DNA from 3 places in the Variovorax sp. 05N34 genome. Region 2 is predicted to be linked to each of the others. Evidence: predicted binding sites of a transcription regulator. Region 2 holds the regulator's gene; each other region holds the start of a gene.
What was found. The regulator LexA, encoded in region 2, represses DNA repair genes until DNA is damaged. The targets are predictions, from matches to a motif close to ACTGTATNNNNATACAGT.

Region 1 (5,503 bases), on a different contig from region 2:
AACCCCCGAGATCGACCAGCAGCTTTCGCAGGCCATCGCCGCGCGCCAGCAAGCCGCGTCCAGTCTCGACCTGGCGAAGAGCACCGTCGCGCGTTGGGAAAATTTGCGCAAGAAGGACGTGGTTTCGCAGCAGGACCTTGACGAACGCCGCAGCGCCCTCGCGCAGGCGACCGCCAACGTCGCGGCCGCGGATGCCAACGTCCAGCGCCTGAAGCAGACCGAAGGATTCAAACGCGTGCTGGCGCCCTTCGCCGGAATGATCACGCGGCGCAATGTCGACGTCGGCGACCTGATCGACGCGGGCAGCGGGCGGCCCTTGTTCCTGCTCGCGCAGACCGACCCGTTGCGCGTCTACATCAACGTGCCGCAAGCCTATGCGCAACTCATCAAGGCGGGACAGCCTGTGATCGTCACGCAAGCCGAACTGCGCGACCAACGCTTTCAGGGCGAGGTGGCACGGACGTCGGGCAGCATCGACAGCGCCACGCGGATGATGCAGGTCGAGGTCTCGCTGCCCAACAAGGACGGCGTCTTGCTGCCGGGCGCTTACGTGCAGGTGTCGCTGCCGCTTGCCGCGAGCAAATCACTGACGATTCCGGCCAACGCGCTGCTCTTCAGGGCCGAAGGCACGCGGGTTGCGGTCGTCGATGCACAAGGAAAAGTCCACCTGCGCCCGATCAATCTCGGACGCAACTATGGCGAGACCGTGGAAGTGCTCGATGGAATCTCGGGCACCGATCGGCTGGTGCTGAATCCTTCCGACTCGCTGGCCGAAGGCGACGTCGTCGTTGTGGCCAAGGAATCGGCGTGATGTTCGTGCGAGCCGCGCTGATCGCGCTGGCGGTTGCAGCCGTGGCTGGATGCGCCGTTGGGCCGGACTACAAGAAGCCATCCGTCGACGTGCCCGTGAGCTGGCAAGTCGAAGAACCATGGCGGCAGGGGACGCCGAGCGATGCATCCGACAAGGGGCCGTGGTGGGAGCGCTTCGGCGATGCGCAGCTCAATGCGCTCGAACAGAAAGCGCTCGCTGACAGTCCCACGCTCGCCGCAGCCAATGCGAGGCTGGCGCAGGCCCGCGCCACGCTCGCAGGAAGCGAGGCCGCCCGCTATCCACAACTGGGTGTCGGCACGCGCGCCCAGCGGTTCAAGATTTCGGCCAACAGACCGTTAACCAACTACGCCGTGCCGAACCTGTCGACAGTGCAGAACGATTTCGGCGTGATCTTCACGGCCAGCTATGAAGCCGATCTGGCGGGACGCGTGCAGCGATCGGTCGAAGGCGCAACGGCATCGGCTGCGCAATCGGCGGCCGACCTCGAAAACACGCGACTGCTGCTCACGACGGATCTCGCATCGAGCTACTACAACCTGCGATCGACGGACATCGAACTCGACGTGCTGGCGCGATCGATCGAGCTTCAGCGGCGAGCGCTCCAGTTCGTCACTGACCGGCATGACTTGGGCGCGGTGTCGGGTCTGGACGTCGCGCAGCAGCAGGCGCTGCTCGACAACACGCTCGCGCAGGTCGACACGCTGAAAAAGCAGCGCTCGCAGTTCGAGCATGCGATTGCCACGCTGACCGGAACGCCGGCGCCTTCGTTTTCCATTGCCGCGGACGTGAAGCCGCTGGCACCACCGGCGATTCCGATCGGCGTTCCCTCGGACGCGCTGGAGCGCCGTCCGGACGTCGCGGCGGCGGAACGCGCCATGGCCGCCGCCAATGCGCAGATCGGCGTTGCGACGGCGGCCTTCTATCCGAGCGTGATGTTGCTGCCCACGGGCGGCGTGGACAGCAGCACGCTCGCCACGCTCTTCGACGCAAGAAGCCTGCTCTGGTCGCTCGGCGTCTCGGCAACGCAGACGATCTTCGACGGCGGGCGCATCCGGTCGAATGTCGATTTCACTCGCGCGGGGTATGACGTCGCCGTGGCCAACTACCGGCGCATCGTGCTCACCGCGATGCAGGAAGCGGAAGACGGCATCACCGGCGTCGCGTCGCTCGACCATGCGTCGACGCAGGCTTTCACTGCCGTCGAAAGCGCGCGCCGCGTGCTGGACATGGCCTCCACCCGCTACCAGGGCGGCGCCACGACCTTCCTCGACGTCATCACAGCGCAGCAGGCCGTGCTCTCGACGGAGCGCCAAGCCGCGCAGATCATGGGGCAGCGCATGCAAACCTCGGTATTTCTCGTGAAGGCGCTGGGCGGCGATTGGTGCGGGGTCGAGCCGCGCGGTTCGGCGGAACTTAAAACAGACTGCCCTGCCCCACTGCGCCAGGTGGTCGGAACGCGCTGAGGTCGAGCACGATGCGATCGCGATTGAACCCGATGCGGGCCGTCGCCTTTTCGAACCGCTGACGAATCAGGTCCGCCCACAGTCCGCTGCCCTTCATGCGCGTGGCGAAATCGGCGTCGTAGTCCTTGCCGCCGCGCATTTCGCGGATGCGCGCCATGATCCGGTCCGCGCGCTGCGGGTAGTGCAGTTCGAGCCATTGCTTGAACAACGGCGCGACCTCCCATGGCAGCCGGACGACCGTGTAGAAAGCGCAGCGCGCGCCGGCATTCCAGGCGGCTTCGAGAACCTGTTCCATGTCTTCGGTCACGAAGGGAATCTGCGGCCCCACGCTCACGCCCACCGGAACGCCCGCTTCGGCTAGCGTGCGCACGGTGCGCAAGCGCCGATGCGGCGCGGCGGCGCGCGGCTCGAGCTTGCGCGCGACCTCGCCATCGAGCGTGGTGATGGTGACGTACACCGCCGCCAGATGCTCGGCCGCCATGGGTGCGATCAGGTCCAGGTCGTGCTCGACCGCGCTCGATTTCGTGACGAGGCCGAAGGGATGGTGCGTCTCCTTCAGCAATTCGATGACCGAACGAGTGAGCCGGAGTTCACGCTCAATGGGCTGGTAGCAATCGGTCGCAGTGCCGATCGCAAGGTGGCTGGGCCTGTAGCCCTTGCGGCCCAGCTCGCCGCGAAGCACCTCGACGATGTTGCGCTTGGCGATCAGCTTGGTTTCGAAGTCGAGTCCCGGCGAAAGATTGAGATAGCTGTGCGTGGGCCGGGCGAAGCAGTAGATGCACCCGTGTTCGCATCCCCTGTACGGATTGAGCGAACGGTCGAACGGAACGTCCGGGGAATCGTTGTGGCTGAGCACGGATTTGACGTCCTCGAAGCGGACCTCCGTGGCGAGCGGAGGCAATGCGTCTGCGTCGGCGGCGCCCTCTTCCAGAGTGCCCCAGCCATCGTCGAACGCATTGCGCGCGTCGCGCTCGAACCGATGCGCAAGGCGCGTGGCCGCACCTCGGCCCTTGAGGGCATGAAGAGGGATGATGGTGTCGGTCATGGCGGCGCCCCCGAAATACTGTATGGACAAACAGTATTTCACCATTTCAAGATTGCCGCAGCAAGCGCGTGTGGCGGCCACAAGCACGTCACACGGCGTAAGCTCTGGCCCTCCCGCCCTGCGTGTCCAACGATGCCTCGCCGCCCTGAAAACCTCTATCCGCAATACCACGCCCACATCTATTTCGGCCCTGAGACGGTCGCGCAAGCGAAGCAGTTGGCCGAAGATGCCGGGCACAGTCTGCTGGTCGTGGTCGGCAGGGTGCACGAGCGGCTCGTTGGCCCGCACCCGCACTGGAGTTGCCAGCTTGCTTTCGACGCTGCCGAATTCGACGAAGTAATCGGCTGGCTGGATGAGCACCGCAACGGGCTCGATGTGTTCGTCCACGGCGTCACCGGCGACGACTACACGGACCACACGGCGCACGCGATGTGGCTCGGCAACGAGTCGCCGCTCGATCTGCGCATGTTCCGCAAACCGGCGGACTGAACCAGGCCCACAAGCAACAGCGTTTCAGCGCCCCTGCGGGCGGGCTTTCGATCGCCTTGTCGCGGCGGCTTTACGTCCGACCCGCAAAAATATCTAGTACTTAATATTTAACAAAAGATACACTCCGACGCGTCTGAATACGAAATGTTCCATTTTTAAGCAACAAGAGTCGTGTCTCAATGAACCGTATCTATCGCCTCGTCTTCAATCGCTCGACGGGAAGCCGTCAAGCTGTCTCCGAACACGCCCGGACATCCGGTCCCGGCGGTTGCGCAACCGGAAGCGCTGCCAGCGCGGCCTTCGGCGCCGCGGGAGCCGCCGTCCTGATGGCGGTCACCGCCCTGGCGCCTACCGCGCATGCGGATACCAACCTGCTCGTCGGCGCTGGTGGCGCAGGCGGCATTTCGAGCACCAATGCGGGGAACGGCGGCGCCGGTGGCATCGGTGGCGGAGGCGGTGGTGGATCGGGTGGTGCGATCGCCGGCGGCGCCGGCGGCGGTTTCGGCTCGGGCGGCGGCGGCAATGGATTCGTCATTGGCGGTGACATCGGAGTGCCCGGCAATGGCGGCGCCAATGGCGCTGGCGTCACCGGCGGCAACGCGTTGGTGGGCGACACCGTCCAGCCCAACTCTTTGACCTTGACCGGCACCACCGACGTGACCGGCTCCGTCTGGGTCGGCGGGGGTGGCGGCGGCGGGAGCGGCGGCGGGGGGACGACGCCTGGTGCCGTCGGTGGGGCCGGGTCGAATGGCGTCCTCGATGTGAGCGCTGGCGCCGTCCTGAATGTCGCCGGTGCAATCAACCTCGGCGGCTCAGGCGGCGGCGGCGGCGGCAGCACGCCCAATGGGGGAACAGGTGGCATGGGCGGCGCGGGTGGCAACGGCACGTTGTCGATCAGCGGCACGGTCAATGCCTCGGCTGACGTGAACTTTAGCGGCGTTCAAGGCGGAAACGGTACGAGCGGCATCGCCGGTGTCGGCGGTGCGGCCGGCACAGGCAATCTGACGATCAACACAGGCGGAACCCTGCAGATCGGAACCGGCGGCACCACCGGCTCGCTGAACGGCGACGTGACGGACAACGGACGGTTGGTCTTCAATCGGTCTAACGCATACGACTACGCAGGCGTAGTTTCAGGCAGCGGCAGCCTGGTGCAGCAGGGCACGGACGTCTTGACGCTGAGTGGCAACAACACCTATGGCGGCGGCACGACCGTCAACAGCGGCGTGCTTCAGGTCAGCGCCGACAACAACCTCGGCGCTGCGACCGGTGGCCTCGCGATCGACAACGCCACATTGCGCTACGGGTCCGGCTTCGCCAGCGCACGCGCAGTGACGATGGGCGCGGATGGCGGCACCTTCGACACCAACGGCAACGACGCTTCGCTCAACGGCGTGATCAGCGGCGGCGCTCTCACCAAGACCGGTGCTGGCGCCCTGACCCTGTCTGGCAACAACACCTATAGCGGCGGCACCGTGCTGAACGCCGGAATACTGCAGGTGTCCTCGGACAGCAACCTGGGCTCGACCGGCCCCGACGCCGGCCTGACCTTCGATGGCGGCACCTTGCGTCTGCCGGCGCCTCTTCCGCTGCCGGCCGTGAACCCGCCGCCCTTCGTTTCGGCGCGTGACATTGCCGTGAACGTCAACGGCGGCACCATCGATGTGAACGACA
Region 2 (5,503 bases):
TGCATCGCACTTCCGGACCATGACGATTTCGACAACTGGAATGCGCCCGCGACCGGCCGCACGCTGCTCTGCACCGAAAAGGACGCCGTAAAGCTCTGGTGCAAAGTGCCCGACGCATTGGCGGTACCGCTCGTCTTCGAAACGTCGGATGCGTTCTTCGCAGCGCTGGACGCAAAGCTATCATCGCGCGATGGACACCAAGCTGCTTGAACTGCTCGTCTGCCCCGTGACCAAGGGGCCCCTCACTTGGAACGCTGAGAAGCAGGAGCTGGTCTCGCGCAGCGCACGCCTCGCATATCCGGTGCGCGACGGTATTCCGGTGCTGCTCGAAGCGGAAGCCAGGACGCTTTCCGACGAAGAGCTGGGCCTTTGACCGGGCGGGCTGAATTGAACGCGGCGTTCGTCGTCCTGATCCCCGCCCGGCTCGCATCGACCCGACTGCCGGACAAGCCGCTGGCTGACATCGCCGGGCTGCCCATGGTCGTGCGCGTTGCCCAGCGCGCCTTGGTATCAGGCGCCCAGCGCGTCGTGGTGGCGGGAGACGACCCGCGCATCATTGCCGCATGCGCGGCGCATGGCGTGCAGGCGCTGCTGACTCGCACCGATCACGCCAGCGGAAGCGATCGCCTTTCCGAGGCGTGCGCGCAGCTCGGCCTCGCGGACGACGCCATCGTCGTGAACGTGCAAGGCGACGAACCGTTGATCGAGCCGACGTTGATCGACGCGGTCGCACGAACTCTGGCGGACCATCCCGACGCAGCGATGAGCACCGCGGCGCACGCGATCGATTCGCCCGAGGAATTCGCCAATCCCAACGTGGTCAAGACCGTGCTCGACGCCAAGGGCTATGCGCTCTACTTCAGCCGAGCCCCAATCCCCTGGTGGCGCGACGGCTTCGCGGCGCTGGGGCCGAAAGCAGTGCCGACGTCGCCGCCGGCCTTGAGGCACATCGGCATCTACGGCTACCGCGCTGGATTCATCCGGCAGTTTCCGGGCCTGCCTCCTGCGCCCGTCGAAACCACCGAAGCCCTCGAACAACTTCGAGCGCTCTGGCATGGTCATCGCATCGCTGTCCACATCACCTCGGATGCTCCCGGCCCCGGGATCGATACGCCAGAGGATCTCGCGCGAGTTCGCGCCCTTCTCGCTGCTGGCTAGCTTCGTTTTAGCGGGGGGAGCGCATGCTATCCTCGCCGCAATTCCGCCTGGGAAATCCTATGGGAGGCAGCATGGCGCGACATAAATCGAAAAACCTTCCGAGGACACCATGAGACTGATTTTGCTGGGCGCCCCGGGTGCGGGCAAGGGCACGCAAGCGGCCTTCATTTGCCAGAAATACGGCATTCCCCAAATCTCGACCGGCGACATGCTTCGCGCCGCGGTCAAGGCCGGTACGCCGCTTGGCCTGCAGGCACAGTCCGTCATGGCATCGGGCGCGCTGGTGAGCGACGATCTCATCATCAACCTCGTCAAGGAACGCATCGCGCAGCCCGATTGCGCCCAAGGGTTTCTCTTCGACGGCTTTCCACGGACGATCCCCCAAGCCGAAGCGATGCGCTCGGCCGGCGTCAAGCTCGACTACGTGCTTGAAATCGACGTTCCTTTTTCCGACATCATCGAACGCATGAGCGGTCGCCGCTCACACCCGGCGTCTGGCCGCACCTACCACGTGAAGTTCAATCCGCCCAAGGTCATCGGCAAGGACGACCTGACGGGCGAAGACTTGATCCAGCGAGAAGACGACAAGGAAGAGACGGTTCGCAAGCGGCTCGAGGTCTACAGCCAGCAGACGCGGCCGCTGGTCGACTACTACTCGCAGTGGGCCAAATCCGACCCGGCTGCGGCACCCAAGTACCGCTCCATCAGCGGTGTCGGAACGGTGGACGACATCACTCAGCGCGCGCTGGCTGCACTGAGCTCCTGATCTTCATGGCGATGGCCGCCCCGCCAGCAGCTCCAGCACGAGCTCGATGCGCGCCTTGACCGGCGTCAGTGCGCCTGCATCCCGAAGAAGCTCGTTCTGTCTTGGCAAGATGCGCCCCTGCGCACAGCGCGTAGCGCGGACGACCGACACGCCCGCGGCCTGAGCCCGCAAAGCAGCGGCTTCCAGGGCGTGATGCAGGGTTCCGTTTCCGGTGGCGGCAAGCACGAGCCCATCAAGCACTTCGGATGACCCCAACTCACGCTCTCGCACCAAGGCATCGACGATGCTGCCGCGCGCATCCGCATGGCTCATCAGGACCTCGACGCGCGGCCACTTGCGCGCGGCAACCACGCGACTGAAGACCTCGTGGGCGGCTGGCGCGGGGGCCGGCCATGTCCGCACTAGTCGAACACTCCCCTCCTCGACGTAACCCAACGGTCCGGCATCGCCGGAGGCGAAGGCATCGAGCCGGTACGTGTGCACCTTCTGGACGTCGACCGCACCGTGCATGGCCCCGGCGCAGACGGCCACGACACCGCGCGCGCCCTGGGTGGACGCAACGACGATGGAGTCGCGCACATTCTGCGGACCGTCCGGCACCAGCGCGCTGGCGGGCCGCATCGCGCACGTGAGCACCACAGGTTTCACCGATGCGGATGCAATGACGGAATGCAGAAAATACGCGGTTTCCTCCAGCGTATCGGTTCCGTGGGTGATGACGAGCCCTGACACATCGGGCTGCGCCAACCAGTGCACACACCGCTGCGCGAGCTTCTGCCAGATTGCAAAACTCATGTCCTTGCTGTCGATCTGCGCCACCTGTTCGGCCGCGAGTTCCACGCCAGCCGGCGCTTTGATTCCACCCAGCAGTTCCTCGACGCCCACTTGGCCGGCCGTATACCCGATGTTGTCGGCCGAAGACTCGGCGCGGCCTGAGATCGTGCCGCCTGTTCCCAGCACGATCACCTTGCGGATGCGCTCGTCGCCTTGTTTGATTTCATTCATGACTTGCCAACCACAGAAAACTGGTTAAAAATACAGGTACTGGATATTCAGCCAGTTCCTTCAGGAGCCCACATGCAGTTCGCAGTCAAGCTTACCGCCCGCCAGCAGCAGATTCTGGATTTGATCCAAAGCGCGATCGCGCGCACCGGTGCGCCTCCCACTCGCGCAGAGATCGCGGCTGAACTGGGCTTCAAGTCTGCCAACGCAGCCGAAGAGCATTTGCAGGCGCTCGCGCGCAAGGGGGTGATTGAACTCGTCAGTGGCACGTCGCGCGGTATCCGCCTCAAGGGCGATGCATTGCGCGCGCTCAACGAGTCCCGAAACAGCCAATTTTCCTTGTCCCTTCCGGGTATGGCACAACTCGCGCTGCCGCTGATCGGCCGAGTGGCAGCCGGCTCGCCGATCCTGGCTCAAGAACACGTCGACCAAACCTACTATGTCGAAAACACGCTGTTCCAGCGGCAACCCGACTATCTGCTCAAGGTGCGCGGGATGTCCATGCGCGACGCCGGCATCATGGACGGCGATCTGCTGGCGGTGCAGGCCACGAAGGAAGCCCGCAACGGCCAGATCGTGGTCGCCCGCCTGGGCGATGAGGTCACTGTCAAACGGCTCAAGCGCAACAAGCAAGTCATCGAACTGCACGCCGAAAACCCTGACTACCCCACCATCGTTGTTCAACCGGGTGAGCCCTTCGAGATCGAAGGCCTCGCTGTCGGACTGATCCGCAACACGATGTTGATGTAACCCTTCGACCATCCTGCAAGCGAACTCGGTCTGCACCCGTGTTCGCCTCGTTGACGGCCGCGACAGGTGGCGGGCGTATGGCGTAGTGCCATCACCCTGTCGTGGCCAATGAAAGCAATCCTGCCTATGTTCAATCTCTGACTTTTCTGGAGTTCACATGGGAATCGCTCTTCTTAGCATCGTCGACCTGATCTCGCCTCTGCAGACATTGGCCAGCCGATGGATGCCAACGCGTCGGTCAAGCCACATCAGCACGGCGGGCTTGCGCTATGTCGGGGTTCGGCCAAGCTGCGGGTTGCGCCAAAGTCCGGCGACTCGCGAGGATGCGCCGAGCTCGGCGGCACGGCCGCTTCGAGTCGTGCGGATGGTCGATGCCCAGCAAACCGGTCGCCATCCAGGCCGGGTGGTGATTTCCGGCCGCATGGCGGACGTATGCGCCGAGCTCGACAGGCTCGTAGCACTCGAGGCCGCCGCCTCTCCCCCGTCGCCAGGCCTTCGCGCTCATCTGCATTGACGGCAGAGAAGCCCGCAAGCGCGCTGCTCTCGCCGCAAAATTGTTCAAGATAAGCGGAGGCCAGGCAGTGCGCCGACACAGCACGTGGGCGGTGCGAGGCACAATGGCACGCCATGAACATTGTGATCCTCGACGATTATCAGGACGCGGTGCGCAAGCTCAAGTGCGCAGCCAAGCTCGACGCTTATGCGGCCAAGGTCTACACCAACACAGTCAAGGGCATCGGGCAACTCTCGGTCCGCCTCAAGGATGCCGAAGTGATTGTGTTGATCCGTGAGCGCACCAACATCTCCAGGCAACTCATCGAAAAGCTGCCGAAGCTGAGACTCATCTCCCAGACAGGTCGCGTCGGCAGTCACGTCGACGTGAATGCCTGTTCCGAGTTCGGCATCGCCGTCGCCGAAGGCTCGGGCTCGCCGCTGGCCCCGGCCGAGCTGACCTGGGCCCTGATCATGGCCGCCATGCGCCGGCTGCCCCAATACATCAGCAACCTGAAGCACGGCGCCTGGCAGCAGTCGGGCCTCAAGTCGGCGTCGATGCCTCCGAACTTCGGCCTGGGCTCGGTGCTCAAGGGCAAGACGCTCTGCATCTGGGGGTATGGCCGCATCGGCCAATTGGTCGCTCGCTATGGGCAGGCTTTCGGCATGCAGGTGGTCATCTGGGGCCGGGAGCAAAGCTGCGCCAAGGCAAGGTCCGATGGCTTCCAGGTCGCATCGGACCGAGACACCTTCTTCGCCGCGGCCGATGTCCTGTCGGTTCACCTGAGGCTGACGGAAGAGACGCGCGGGCTTGTGACGCTAGAAGACCTGTCGCGCATGAAACCGACGGCGCTGTTCGTGAACACGTCGCGCGCGGAGCTTGTCGAGCAAGACGCTCTTCTTGCTGCGCTCAATCGTGGTCGGCCTGGCCTCGCCGCCATTGATGTGTTCGAAAGCGAGCCGCCGCTGCAAGGCCACGCGCTGCTCCGCCTCGAAAACTGCATCTGCACGCCACACATCGGCTATGTCGAGCAAGACAGCTACGAGATGTACTTCGGGCAAGCCTTCGACAACGTCGTCAGCTTCATCAAGGGCAATCCGACCAACATCGTCAATCCTGGCGCGCTGCAGGTCCGGCGTTGAGACAGTCGGCACCGTCGGCCGCGCTGTGGTCCCTGCTGGCTGGCAACTTCGTGATCGGCACGGGCGTGATGGTCGTGCCCGGAACGCTCAATGAGCTCAGTGCATCACTGCAGGTTAGCGCTGCAACCGCCGGCCAGTTGATCACCGCCGCGGCGGTCGTGATGTGTCTCGGGGCTCCGTTGCTTGCCGCCG
Region 3 (5,503 bases), on a different contig from region 2:
GGGTCTACTTGAGCCAGCCGCGCCGGCGGAAGTACCACATGGGGACCAGCGCGCTGGCGACCATCAACACGATCGCATAGGCGTAGCCGTAGCTCAGGTCGAGCTCGGGCATGAACTTGAAGTTCATGCCGTAGACGCTCGCGATCAAGGTTGGCGGCAGCAGCGCCACGCTTGCGACCGAGAAGATCTTGATGGTCTTGTTCTGGTTGATGTTGATGAAACCGACGGTCGCATCCATCAGGAAGTTGATCTTGTCGAACAGGAAGGCCGTGTGGCTGTCGAGCGATTCGATGTCGCGAAGAATCTGCCGCGCCTCTTCGAACTGCTCGGCGTTGAGCATGCGGCTGCGCATCATGAAGCTCACCGCTCGGCGCGTGTCCATCACGTTGCGGCGGATGCGGCTGTTCAAGTCTTCCTGGCGCGCGATGAGGCCGAGCACCTCGCCGGCCAATTCGTCGCTCACGTTGCCGGACAGCACCTTCTTGCCGGCGGACTCCAGCTCGTCGTAGATGTTCTCCAGCGTGTCGGCGGAGTATTCGGCGTCGGCATCGAAGAGCTTCAGCAGCACTTCCTTGGCGTCTTCGATCAGACCCGGCGCTCGGCGCGCGCGCATGCGCACCAGGCGGAACACCGGCACGTCTTCGTCGTGGATGGAAAACAGCACGCCGCGGCTGCGCAGTTCGGCGTTGTGCTGGTTGAGGATGAAGGCGACGCGGACCGAACGGGGGTTCTCGTCATCGTCGATCAGGAAGTCGCTGCGGATGTGCAGTTCGCCGTTGTCTTCTTCATAGAAGCGAGCCGACTCCTCGATGTCGTCGTCCATCGCATCTTCGGGGATGGACAAGCCGTAATACTGCTTGATCCATCGCTTCTCTTCGATGGTGGGGGATTCGAGATCGACCCAGATGGGCTGGAACTTGGACAGCTCTTCGAGAGCCTCGATCTCTTCTTGGACGAGGCGGCCGTTGGCGAGCGTGAAGATATTGAGCATGGCTCACTTCCCTGGAATGTCTGGCGGTGGAGGCGAGGGGATGGGGCGCTTTCAGTTCCCTCGTCCACGGCGCATCAGGAGGGAAGTGAAAGCTGCCGAGACGGAACGATTTCCACGTGGTTTCTCCGGTTTGCAGCGAGCCGCGATTATGTCATTCAGCCTTGTCAGGATCGTGTCGTCATCTGGATAAACATCCAGTACAGTTGCGGCGATGCACAGCGTTGCCACACCCATTTCCAAGGTATCCGCGGTGTCCATGAAGCCGGCAGAGCGTCTGGCTGCCGCGCTCGCCCAACTCAACGAGGAGCAGCGCGCGGCGGTGCAACACGGCGTCGCAGCCATCACTGGCAGCGCCCCGCCCGATGCCCGCCCCTTGCTCGTGATTGCAGGAGCGGGTTCGGGCAAGACGAGCACCCTGGCGCACCGAGTGGCGCATCTGATCGCCAGCGGCACCGACCCACAGCGCATTTTGCTGCTGACGTTTTCGCGCCGGGCCGCGCAAGAAATGACGCGCCGGGCCGGACAGGTGGTGGTGCGCGTGCTCGGGCTGGCTTCCGACGCGCCGCCAGCGCTGCCCTGGGCGGGCACCTTCCATGGCATCGGTGCGCGGCTCTTGCGCGAGTACGCAACGCAGATCGGACTCGACGAGAACTTCACCATCCATGACCGGGGCGACGCCGAAGACCTGATGGGGCTGGTGCGCAACGACATCGGACTGTCGACCACCGCGCGACGATTTCCGATGAAGGGCACCTGCCTTTCGATCTACTCGCGCACGGTCAATACCTGTGCGCCACTCTCGGAAGTGCTCAAGCAGGCGTTTCCCTGGTGTGCCGAATGGGAAGCCGAACTCAAGCGGCTCTTCGGCGCGTATGTGGAGGCCAAGCAGCAACAGCATGTGCTCGACTACGACGATCTGCTGCTTTACTGGTCCGAAATGATGGCCGAGCCCGCGCTGGCCCGTCAGGTCGGCGAGCGCTTCGATCATGTGCTGGTCGACGAATACCAGGACACGAACCTCCTTCAAGCAGCCATCTTGCGGTCGCTCAAGCCGGACGGCAAAGGCGTGACGGTGGTGGGGGACGATGCACAGTCGATCTACTCGTTTCGCGGGGCGACGGTGCGCAACATCCTTGATTTTCCGCAGCACTTCAGCCAGCCGGCGCGCATCGTCACGCTCGAGCGCAATTACCGGTCGACGCAGCCCATCCTCGATGTGTCCAATTCGGTCATCGCCGCCGCAGCCGAGAGACACGCCAAGACGCTCTGGACCGACAAGCCGTCGGCAGGGCGCCCCCAGCTCGTGCTGGTGCCCGACGAGGCCGAGCAGGCGCGGTGGGTGGCCGATCGTGTGCTTGCGCACCGGGAAGGCGGCCTGGCGCTGAAATCGCAAGCCGTGCTGTTTCGCACGTCCACGCACAGCGCCGCACTCGAACTCGAATTGGCGCGGCGCAACATTCCTTTCGTCAAATACGGCGGTCTCAAGTTTCTTGAAGCCGCGCATGTCAAGGATCTGCTCGCGGTCTTGCGATTTGCACAGAACCCGCGCGGACGCATGGCGGGTTTTCGCGTCACGCAGCTGATTCCCGGGATCGGCCCTGTCACTTCGGCGCGCCTGCTCGACGCGATGGCCGAGGCGTCCGATCCGGGAGCGGTCGTGCAGTCGTTCGTGCCGCCGGCGCCGGCAAAGGACGAATGGGCGCGTTTCGCCGCCATCTATGCAGCGCTGCGCGAGCCCGAACTCGCCTGGCCGGCCGACATGGACCTGGCGCTCGAGTGGTATTTGCCGCACCTGGAGCGGCTGCACGATGACGCAGGCCTGCGGCGAGGCGACGTGGAACAACTTGCCCGACTGGCCGCCGGCTACGCATCGCGCGAGCGCTTCCTGACCGAGCTCACGCTCGACCCGCCCGAGGCCACGAGCGACAGACCCGGACCGCCGCTGCTTGACGAGGACTATCTGATCCTGTCGACCATCCATTCGGCGAAGGGCCAGGAGTGGACATCCGTCCACGTACTCAACGTGGTCGACGGCTGCATTCCGGCCGACGTGGCGCAGGGCGCGCAGGAACTCGAAGAAGAGCGGCGATTGCTCTACGTGGCGATGACCCGCGCGCGTGATCACCTGCACCTGCTGGTGCCCCAACGCTTCTACGTCACTCAGCAGGCGGCGCGCGGCGACCGGCACCTGTACGCGGGTCGCACGCGCTTCATCACCGCGGCCGACGCGCAGCACTTCGAACGGCAGACCTGGCCGCCAGTGCCCGAGCGCGCCCCGCACGTTCCGCCGCCGGCCGCAACCATCGATCTGCTCAGCCGCATGCGGGCTGCCTGGCGCTGAAAGCCGTCACGGCCCTCTCGCCGGCGGGGTCGCCCGGTCATCCTTGACATGCCGGATCAACTCGTGAACCCAGTCCGAACGCTCGTGCTGCGGGCCTTCGCTGCTATCAGATCAATAGCGATTCCACGTCGTGAAGCATGCCCCCACAGGTCCGACTTCAAAGCCATTGCAATTCGATGACAGCATGGGCATAGTGAACCGACCTTCCCCGCATTTCTCTCTCTTCACTCCTCGTTTCGCTCACGCTTCCCTCACGTTTCGCTCCTCTCTTCTCTTCCCACTGCGCTTCCGATTTCCCCCCGGCTACGCCTCTCCAACAAAGGGGCGCGGCTATTTCACCAACCGTCAATCCAGGAGGTCATTCATGAATTTGACGATCAGCGGTCATCACCTCGACGTCACCCCCGCCTTGCGCAATTACGTTACGAGCAAGCTGGACCGAATCACCCGGCACTTCGACCAGGTCGTCGATGTGAAGGTGATCCTCACGGTGGAAAAGCAAAAGGAAAAGGAACGCCGCCAACGAGCCGAGTGCAACATTCACGTCAAGGGCAATGACATGTTCGCGGAATCGAGCCACGCTGATCTCTACGCCGCGGTCGACGAATTGGTCGACAAACTCGACCGGCAGGTCGTGCGCCACAAGGACCGCCTGCAGGATCATCATCACGAAGCGCCCAAGCGCGTGATGTAGTTCCACCCTTCGGGCAAATACTCTTGCGGGCCGCTTCCGAGCGGCCCTTTGCTTTTTGCGGGGTGGGTGCATAATCGCCCCCGCCCCGCACCAACATGAACCGACTCGCGTCCATCCTGCCGCCCGCTCAAGTGCTTGTGAGCGTCGACGCCACCAGCAAGAAACGTGCTTTCGAAGAAGCCGGCCTGCTGTTTGAAAACCTGCATGGTCTCGGCCGCGCGCTCATCACCGACAGCCTTTTCGCGCGCGAGCGCCTGGGCTCTACGGGCTTGGGCCACGGCGTCGCCATCCCACATGGCCGCATCAAGGGGCTCAAGTCCCCGATGGCTGCCGTGTTCCAGCTTGCCAACCCGATCGGCTTCGACGCACCGGACGAGCAGCCTGTGGTTTTGCTCATCTTCCTGCTCGTGCCCGAAGCGGCAACGCAGAAACACCTCGAAATACTTTCCGAAATCGCCGAGCTCCTGAGCGACGCCAACCTGCGCGAGCAGATCAAGTCGAGCACGGACGCCGCGGCGCTGCACGCCTTGATCGCAGGATGGCAATCCGCCCAGGTCGCGTGAAACGCGCGCGCGCAGGACGAGCCGGGCCATGAAGCCGACCGTCATCAGCGCAGACGCGATGTTCGAGGAGTTCCGCGGTTCGCTCCGATGGGAGTGGCTCGCCGGGCTGGGCGCGTCGGAGCGCCAGTTCGATCCCGATGTCATCAGCCGGGCCCAATCAGCCGCCGATCTGGTGGGCTATCTCAACTACATCCATCCCTATCGCGTGCAGATCCTCGGTGCCCGCGAGGTCGCCTATCTCACTCGCGGAACCCCGGACGATTGCGTCCGGCGCATCGCCCGCATCGTCACCCTCGAGCCGCCGATGCTCGTGCTTGCCGACGCGCAGCCCGCGCCGGATGCGCTGCTGTCGATCTGCGAACGTGCGCAACTGCCGCTGTTTGCGACCCGCGAATCGTCGGCTTTCGTGATCGACCTGCTGCGCGCTTACCTGTCCAAGCATTTCGCCGAGCGCACCTCGATGCACGGCGTCTTCATGGACATCCTGGGCCTGGGCGTGATGATCACGGGCGAATCGGGGCTCGGCAAAAGCGAACTCGGTCTTGAACTGATTTCTCGCGGCAATGGCCTGGTGGCCGACGACGCTGTCGATCTCTATCGAATCAACCAGACCACGCTGGAAGGCCGCTGCCCGGAACTGTTGCAGAACCTGCTGGAAGTGCGCGGCATCGGCCTCCTGGACATCCGCGCGATCTTCGGCGAGACAGCCGTGCGCCGAAAGATGCGGCTCAAGCTCATCGTTCACCTCGTGCGGCGAGACAGCTTCGAGCGCGACTACGAGCGCATGCCGTCCGCACCGCTGACGCAGGACGTCCTCGGCATCCCGGTCCGCAAGGTGATCATCCAGGTCGTCGCCGGCCGAAACATCGCCGTGCTGGTCGAGGCCGCGGTACGCAACTCCATCCTGCAACTGC

Region 1: a site for LexA is predicted at 3,358-3,375, ahead of AC1DMA_RS17840 (PA0069 family radical SAM protein). Genes of this name have one in related genera too.
Region 3: a site for LexA is predicted at 1,173-1,190, ahead of AC1DMA_RS29860 (ATP-dependent helicase). Genes of this name have one in related genera too.

What each region holds. Positions count from the first base shown of each region.
Region 1 covers NZ_JBFTNI010000006.1:166,775-172,277, forward strand. The annotation lists gene AC1DMA_RS17830 (efflux RND transporter periplasmic adaptor subunit) at 1-811, shown strand, start outside; gene AC1DMA_RS17835 (efflux transporter outer membrane subunit) at 811-2,295, shown strand; gene AC1DMA_RS17840 (PA0069 family radical SAM protein) at 2,246-3,340, opposite strand; gene AC1DMA_RS17845 (DOPA 4,5-dioxygenase family protein) at 3,473-3,829, shown strand; gene AC1DMA_RS17850 (autotransporter-associated beta strand repeat-containing protein) at 4,009-5,503, shown strand, end outside.
Region 2 covers NZ_JBFTNI010000001.1:119,071-124,573, reverse strand. The annotation lists gene lpxK (tetraacyldisaccharide 4'-kinase) at 1-210, shown strand, start outside; gene AC1DMA_RS00675 (Trm112 family protein) at 191-373, shown strand; gene kdsB (3-deoxy-manno-octulosonate cytidylyltransferase) at 388-1,158, shown strand; gene adk (adenylate kinase) at 1,268-1,924, shown strand; gene AC1DMA_RS00660 (asparaginase) at 1,928-2,929, opposite strand; gene lexA (transcriptional repressor LexA) at 3,002-3,676, shown strand; gene AC1DMA_RS00650 (D-2-hydroxyacid dehydrogenase family protein) at 4,304-5,311, shown strand; gene AC1DMA_RS00645 (MFS transporter) at 5,308-5,503, shown strand, end outside.
Region 3 covers NZ_JBFTNI010000021.1:11,053-16,555, reverse strand. The annotation lists gene AC1DMA_RS29870 (5'-methylthioadenosine/adenosylhomocysteine nucleosidase) at 1-12, shown strand, start outside; gene corA (magnesium/cobalt transporter CorA) at 5-991, opposite strand; gene AC1DMA_RS29860 (ATP-dependent helicase) at 1,248-3,332, shown strand; gene hpf (ribosome hibernation-promoting factor, HPF/YfiA family) at 3,697-4,026, shown strand; gene AC1DMA_RS29850 (PTS sugar transporter subunit IIA) at 4,122-4,589, shown strand; gene hprK (HPr(Ser) kinase/phosphatase) at 4,618-5,503, shown strand, end outside.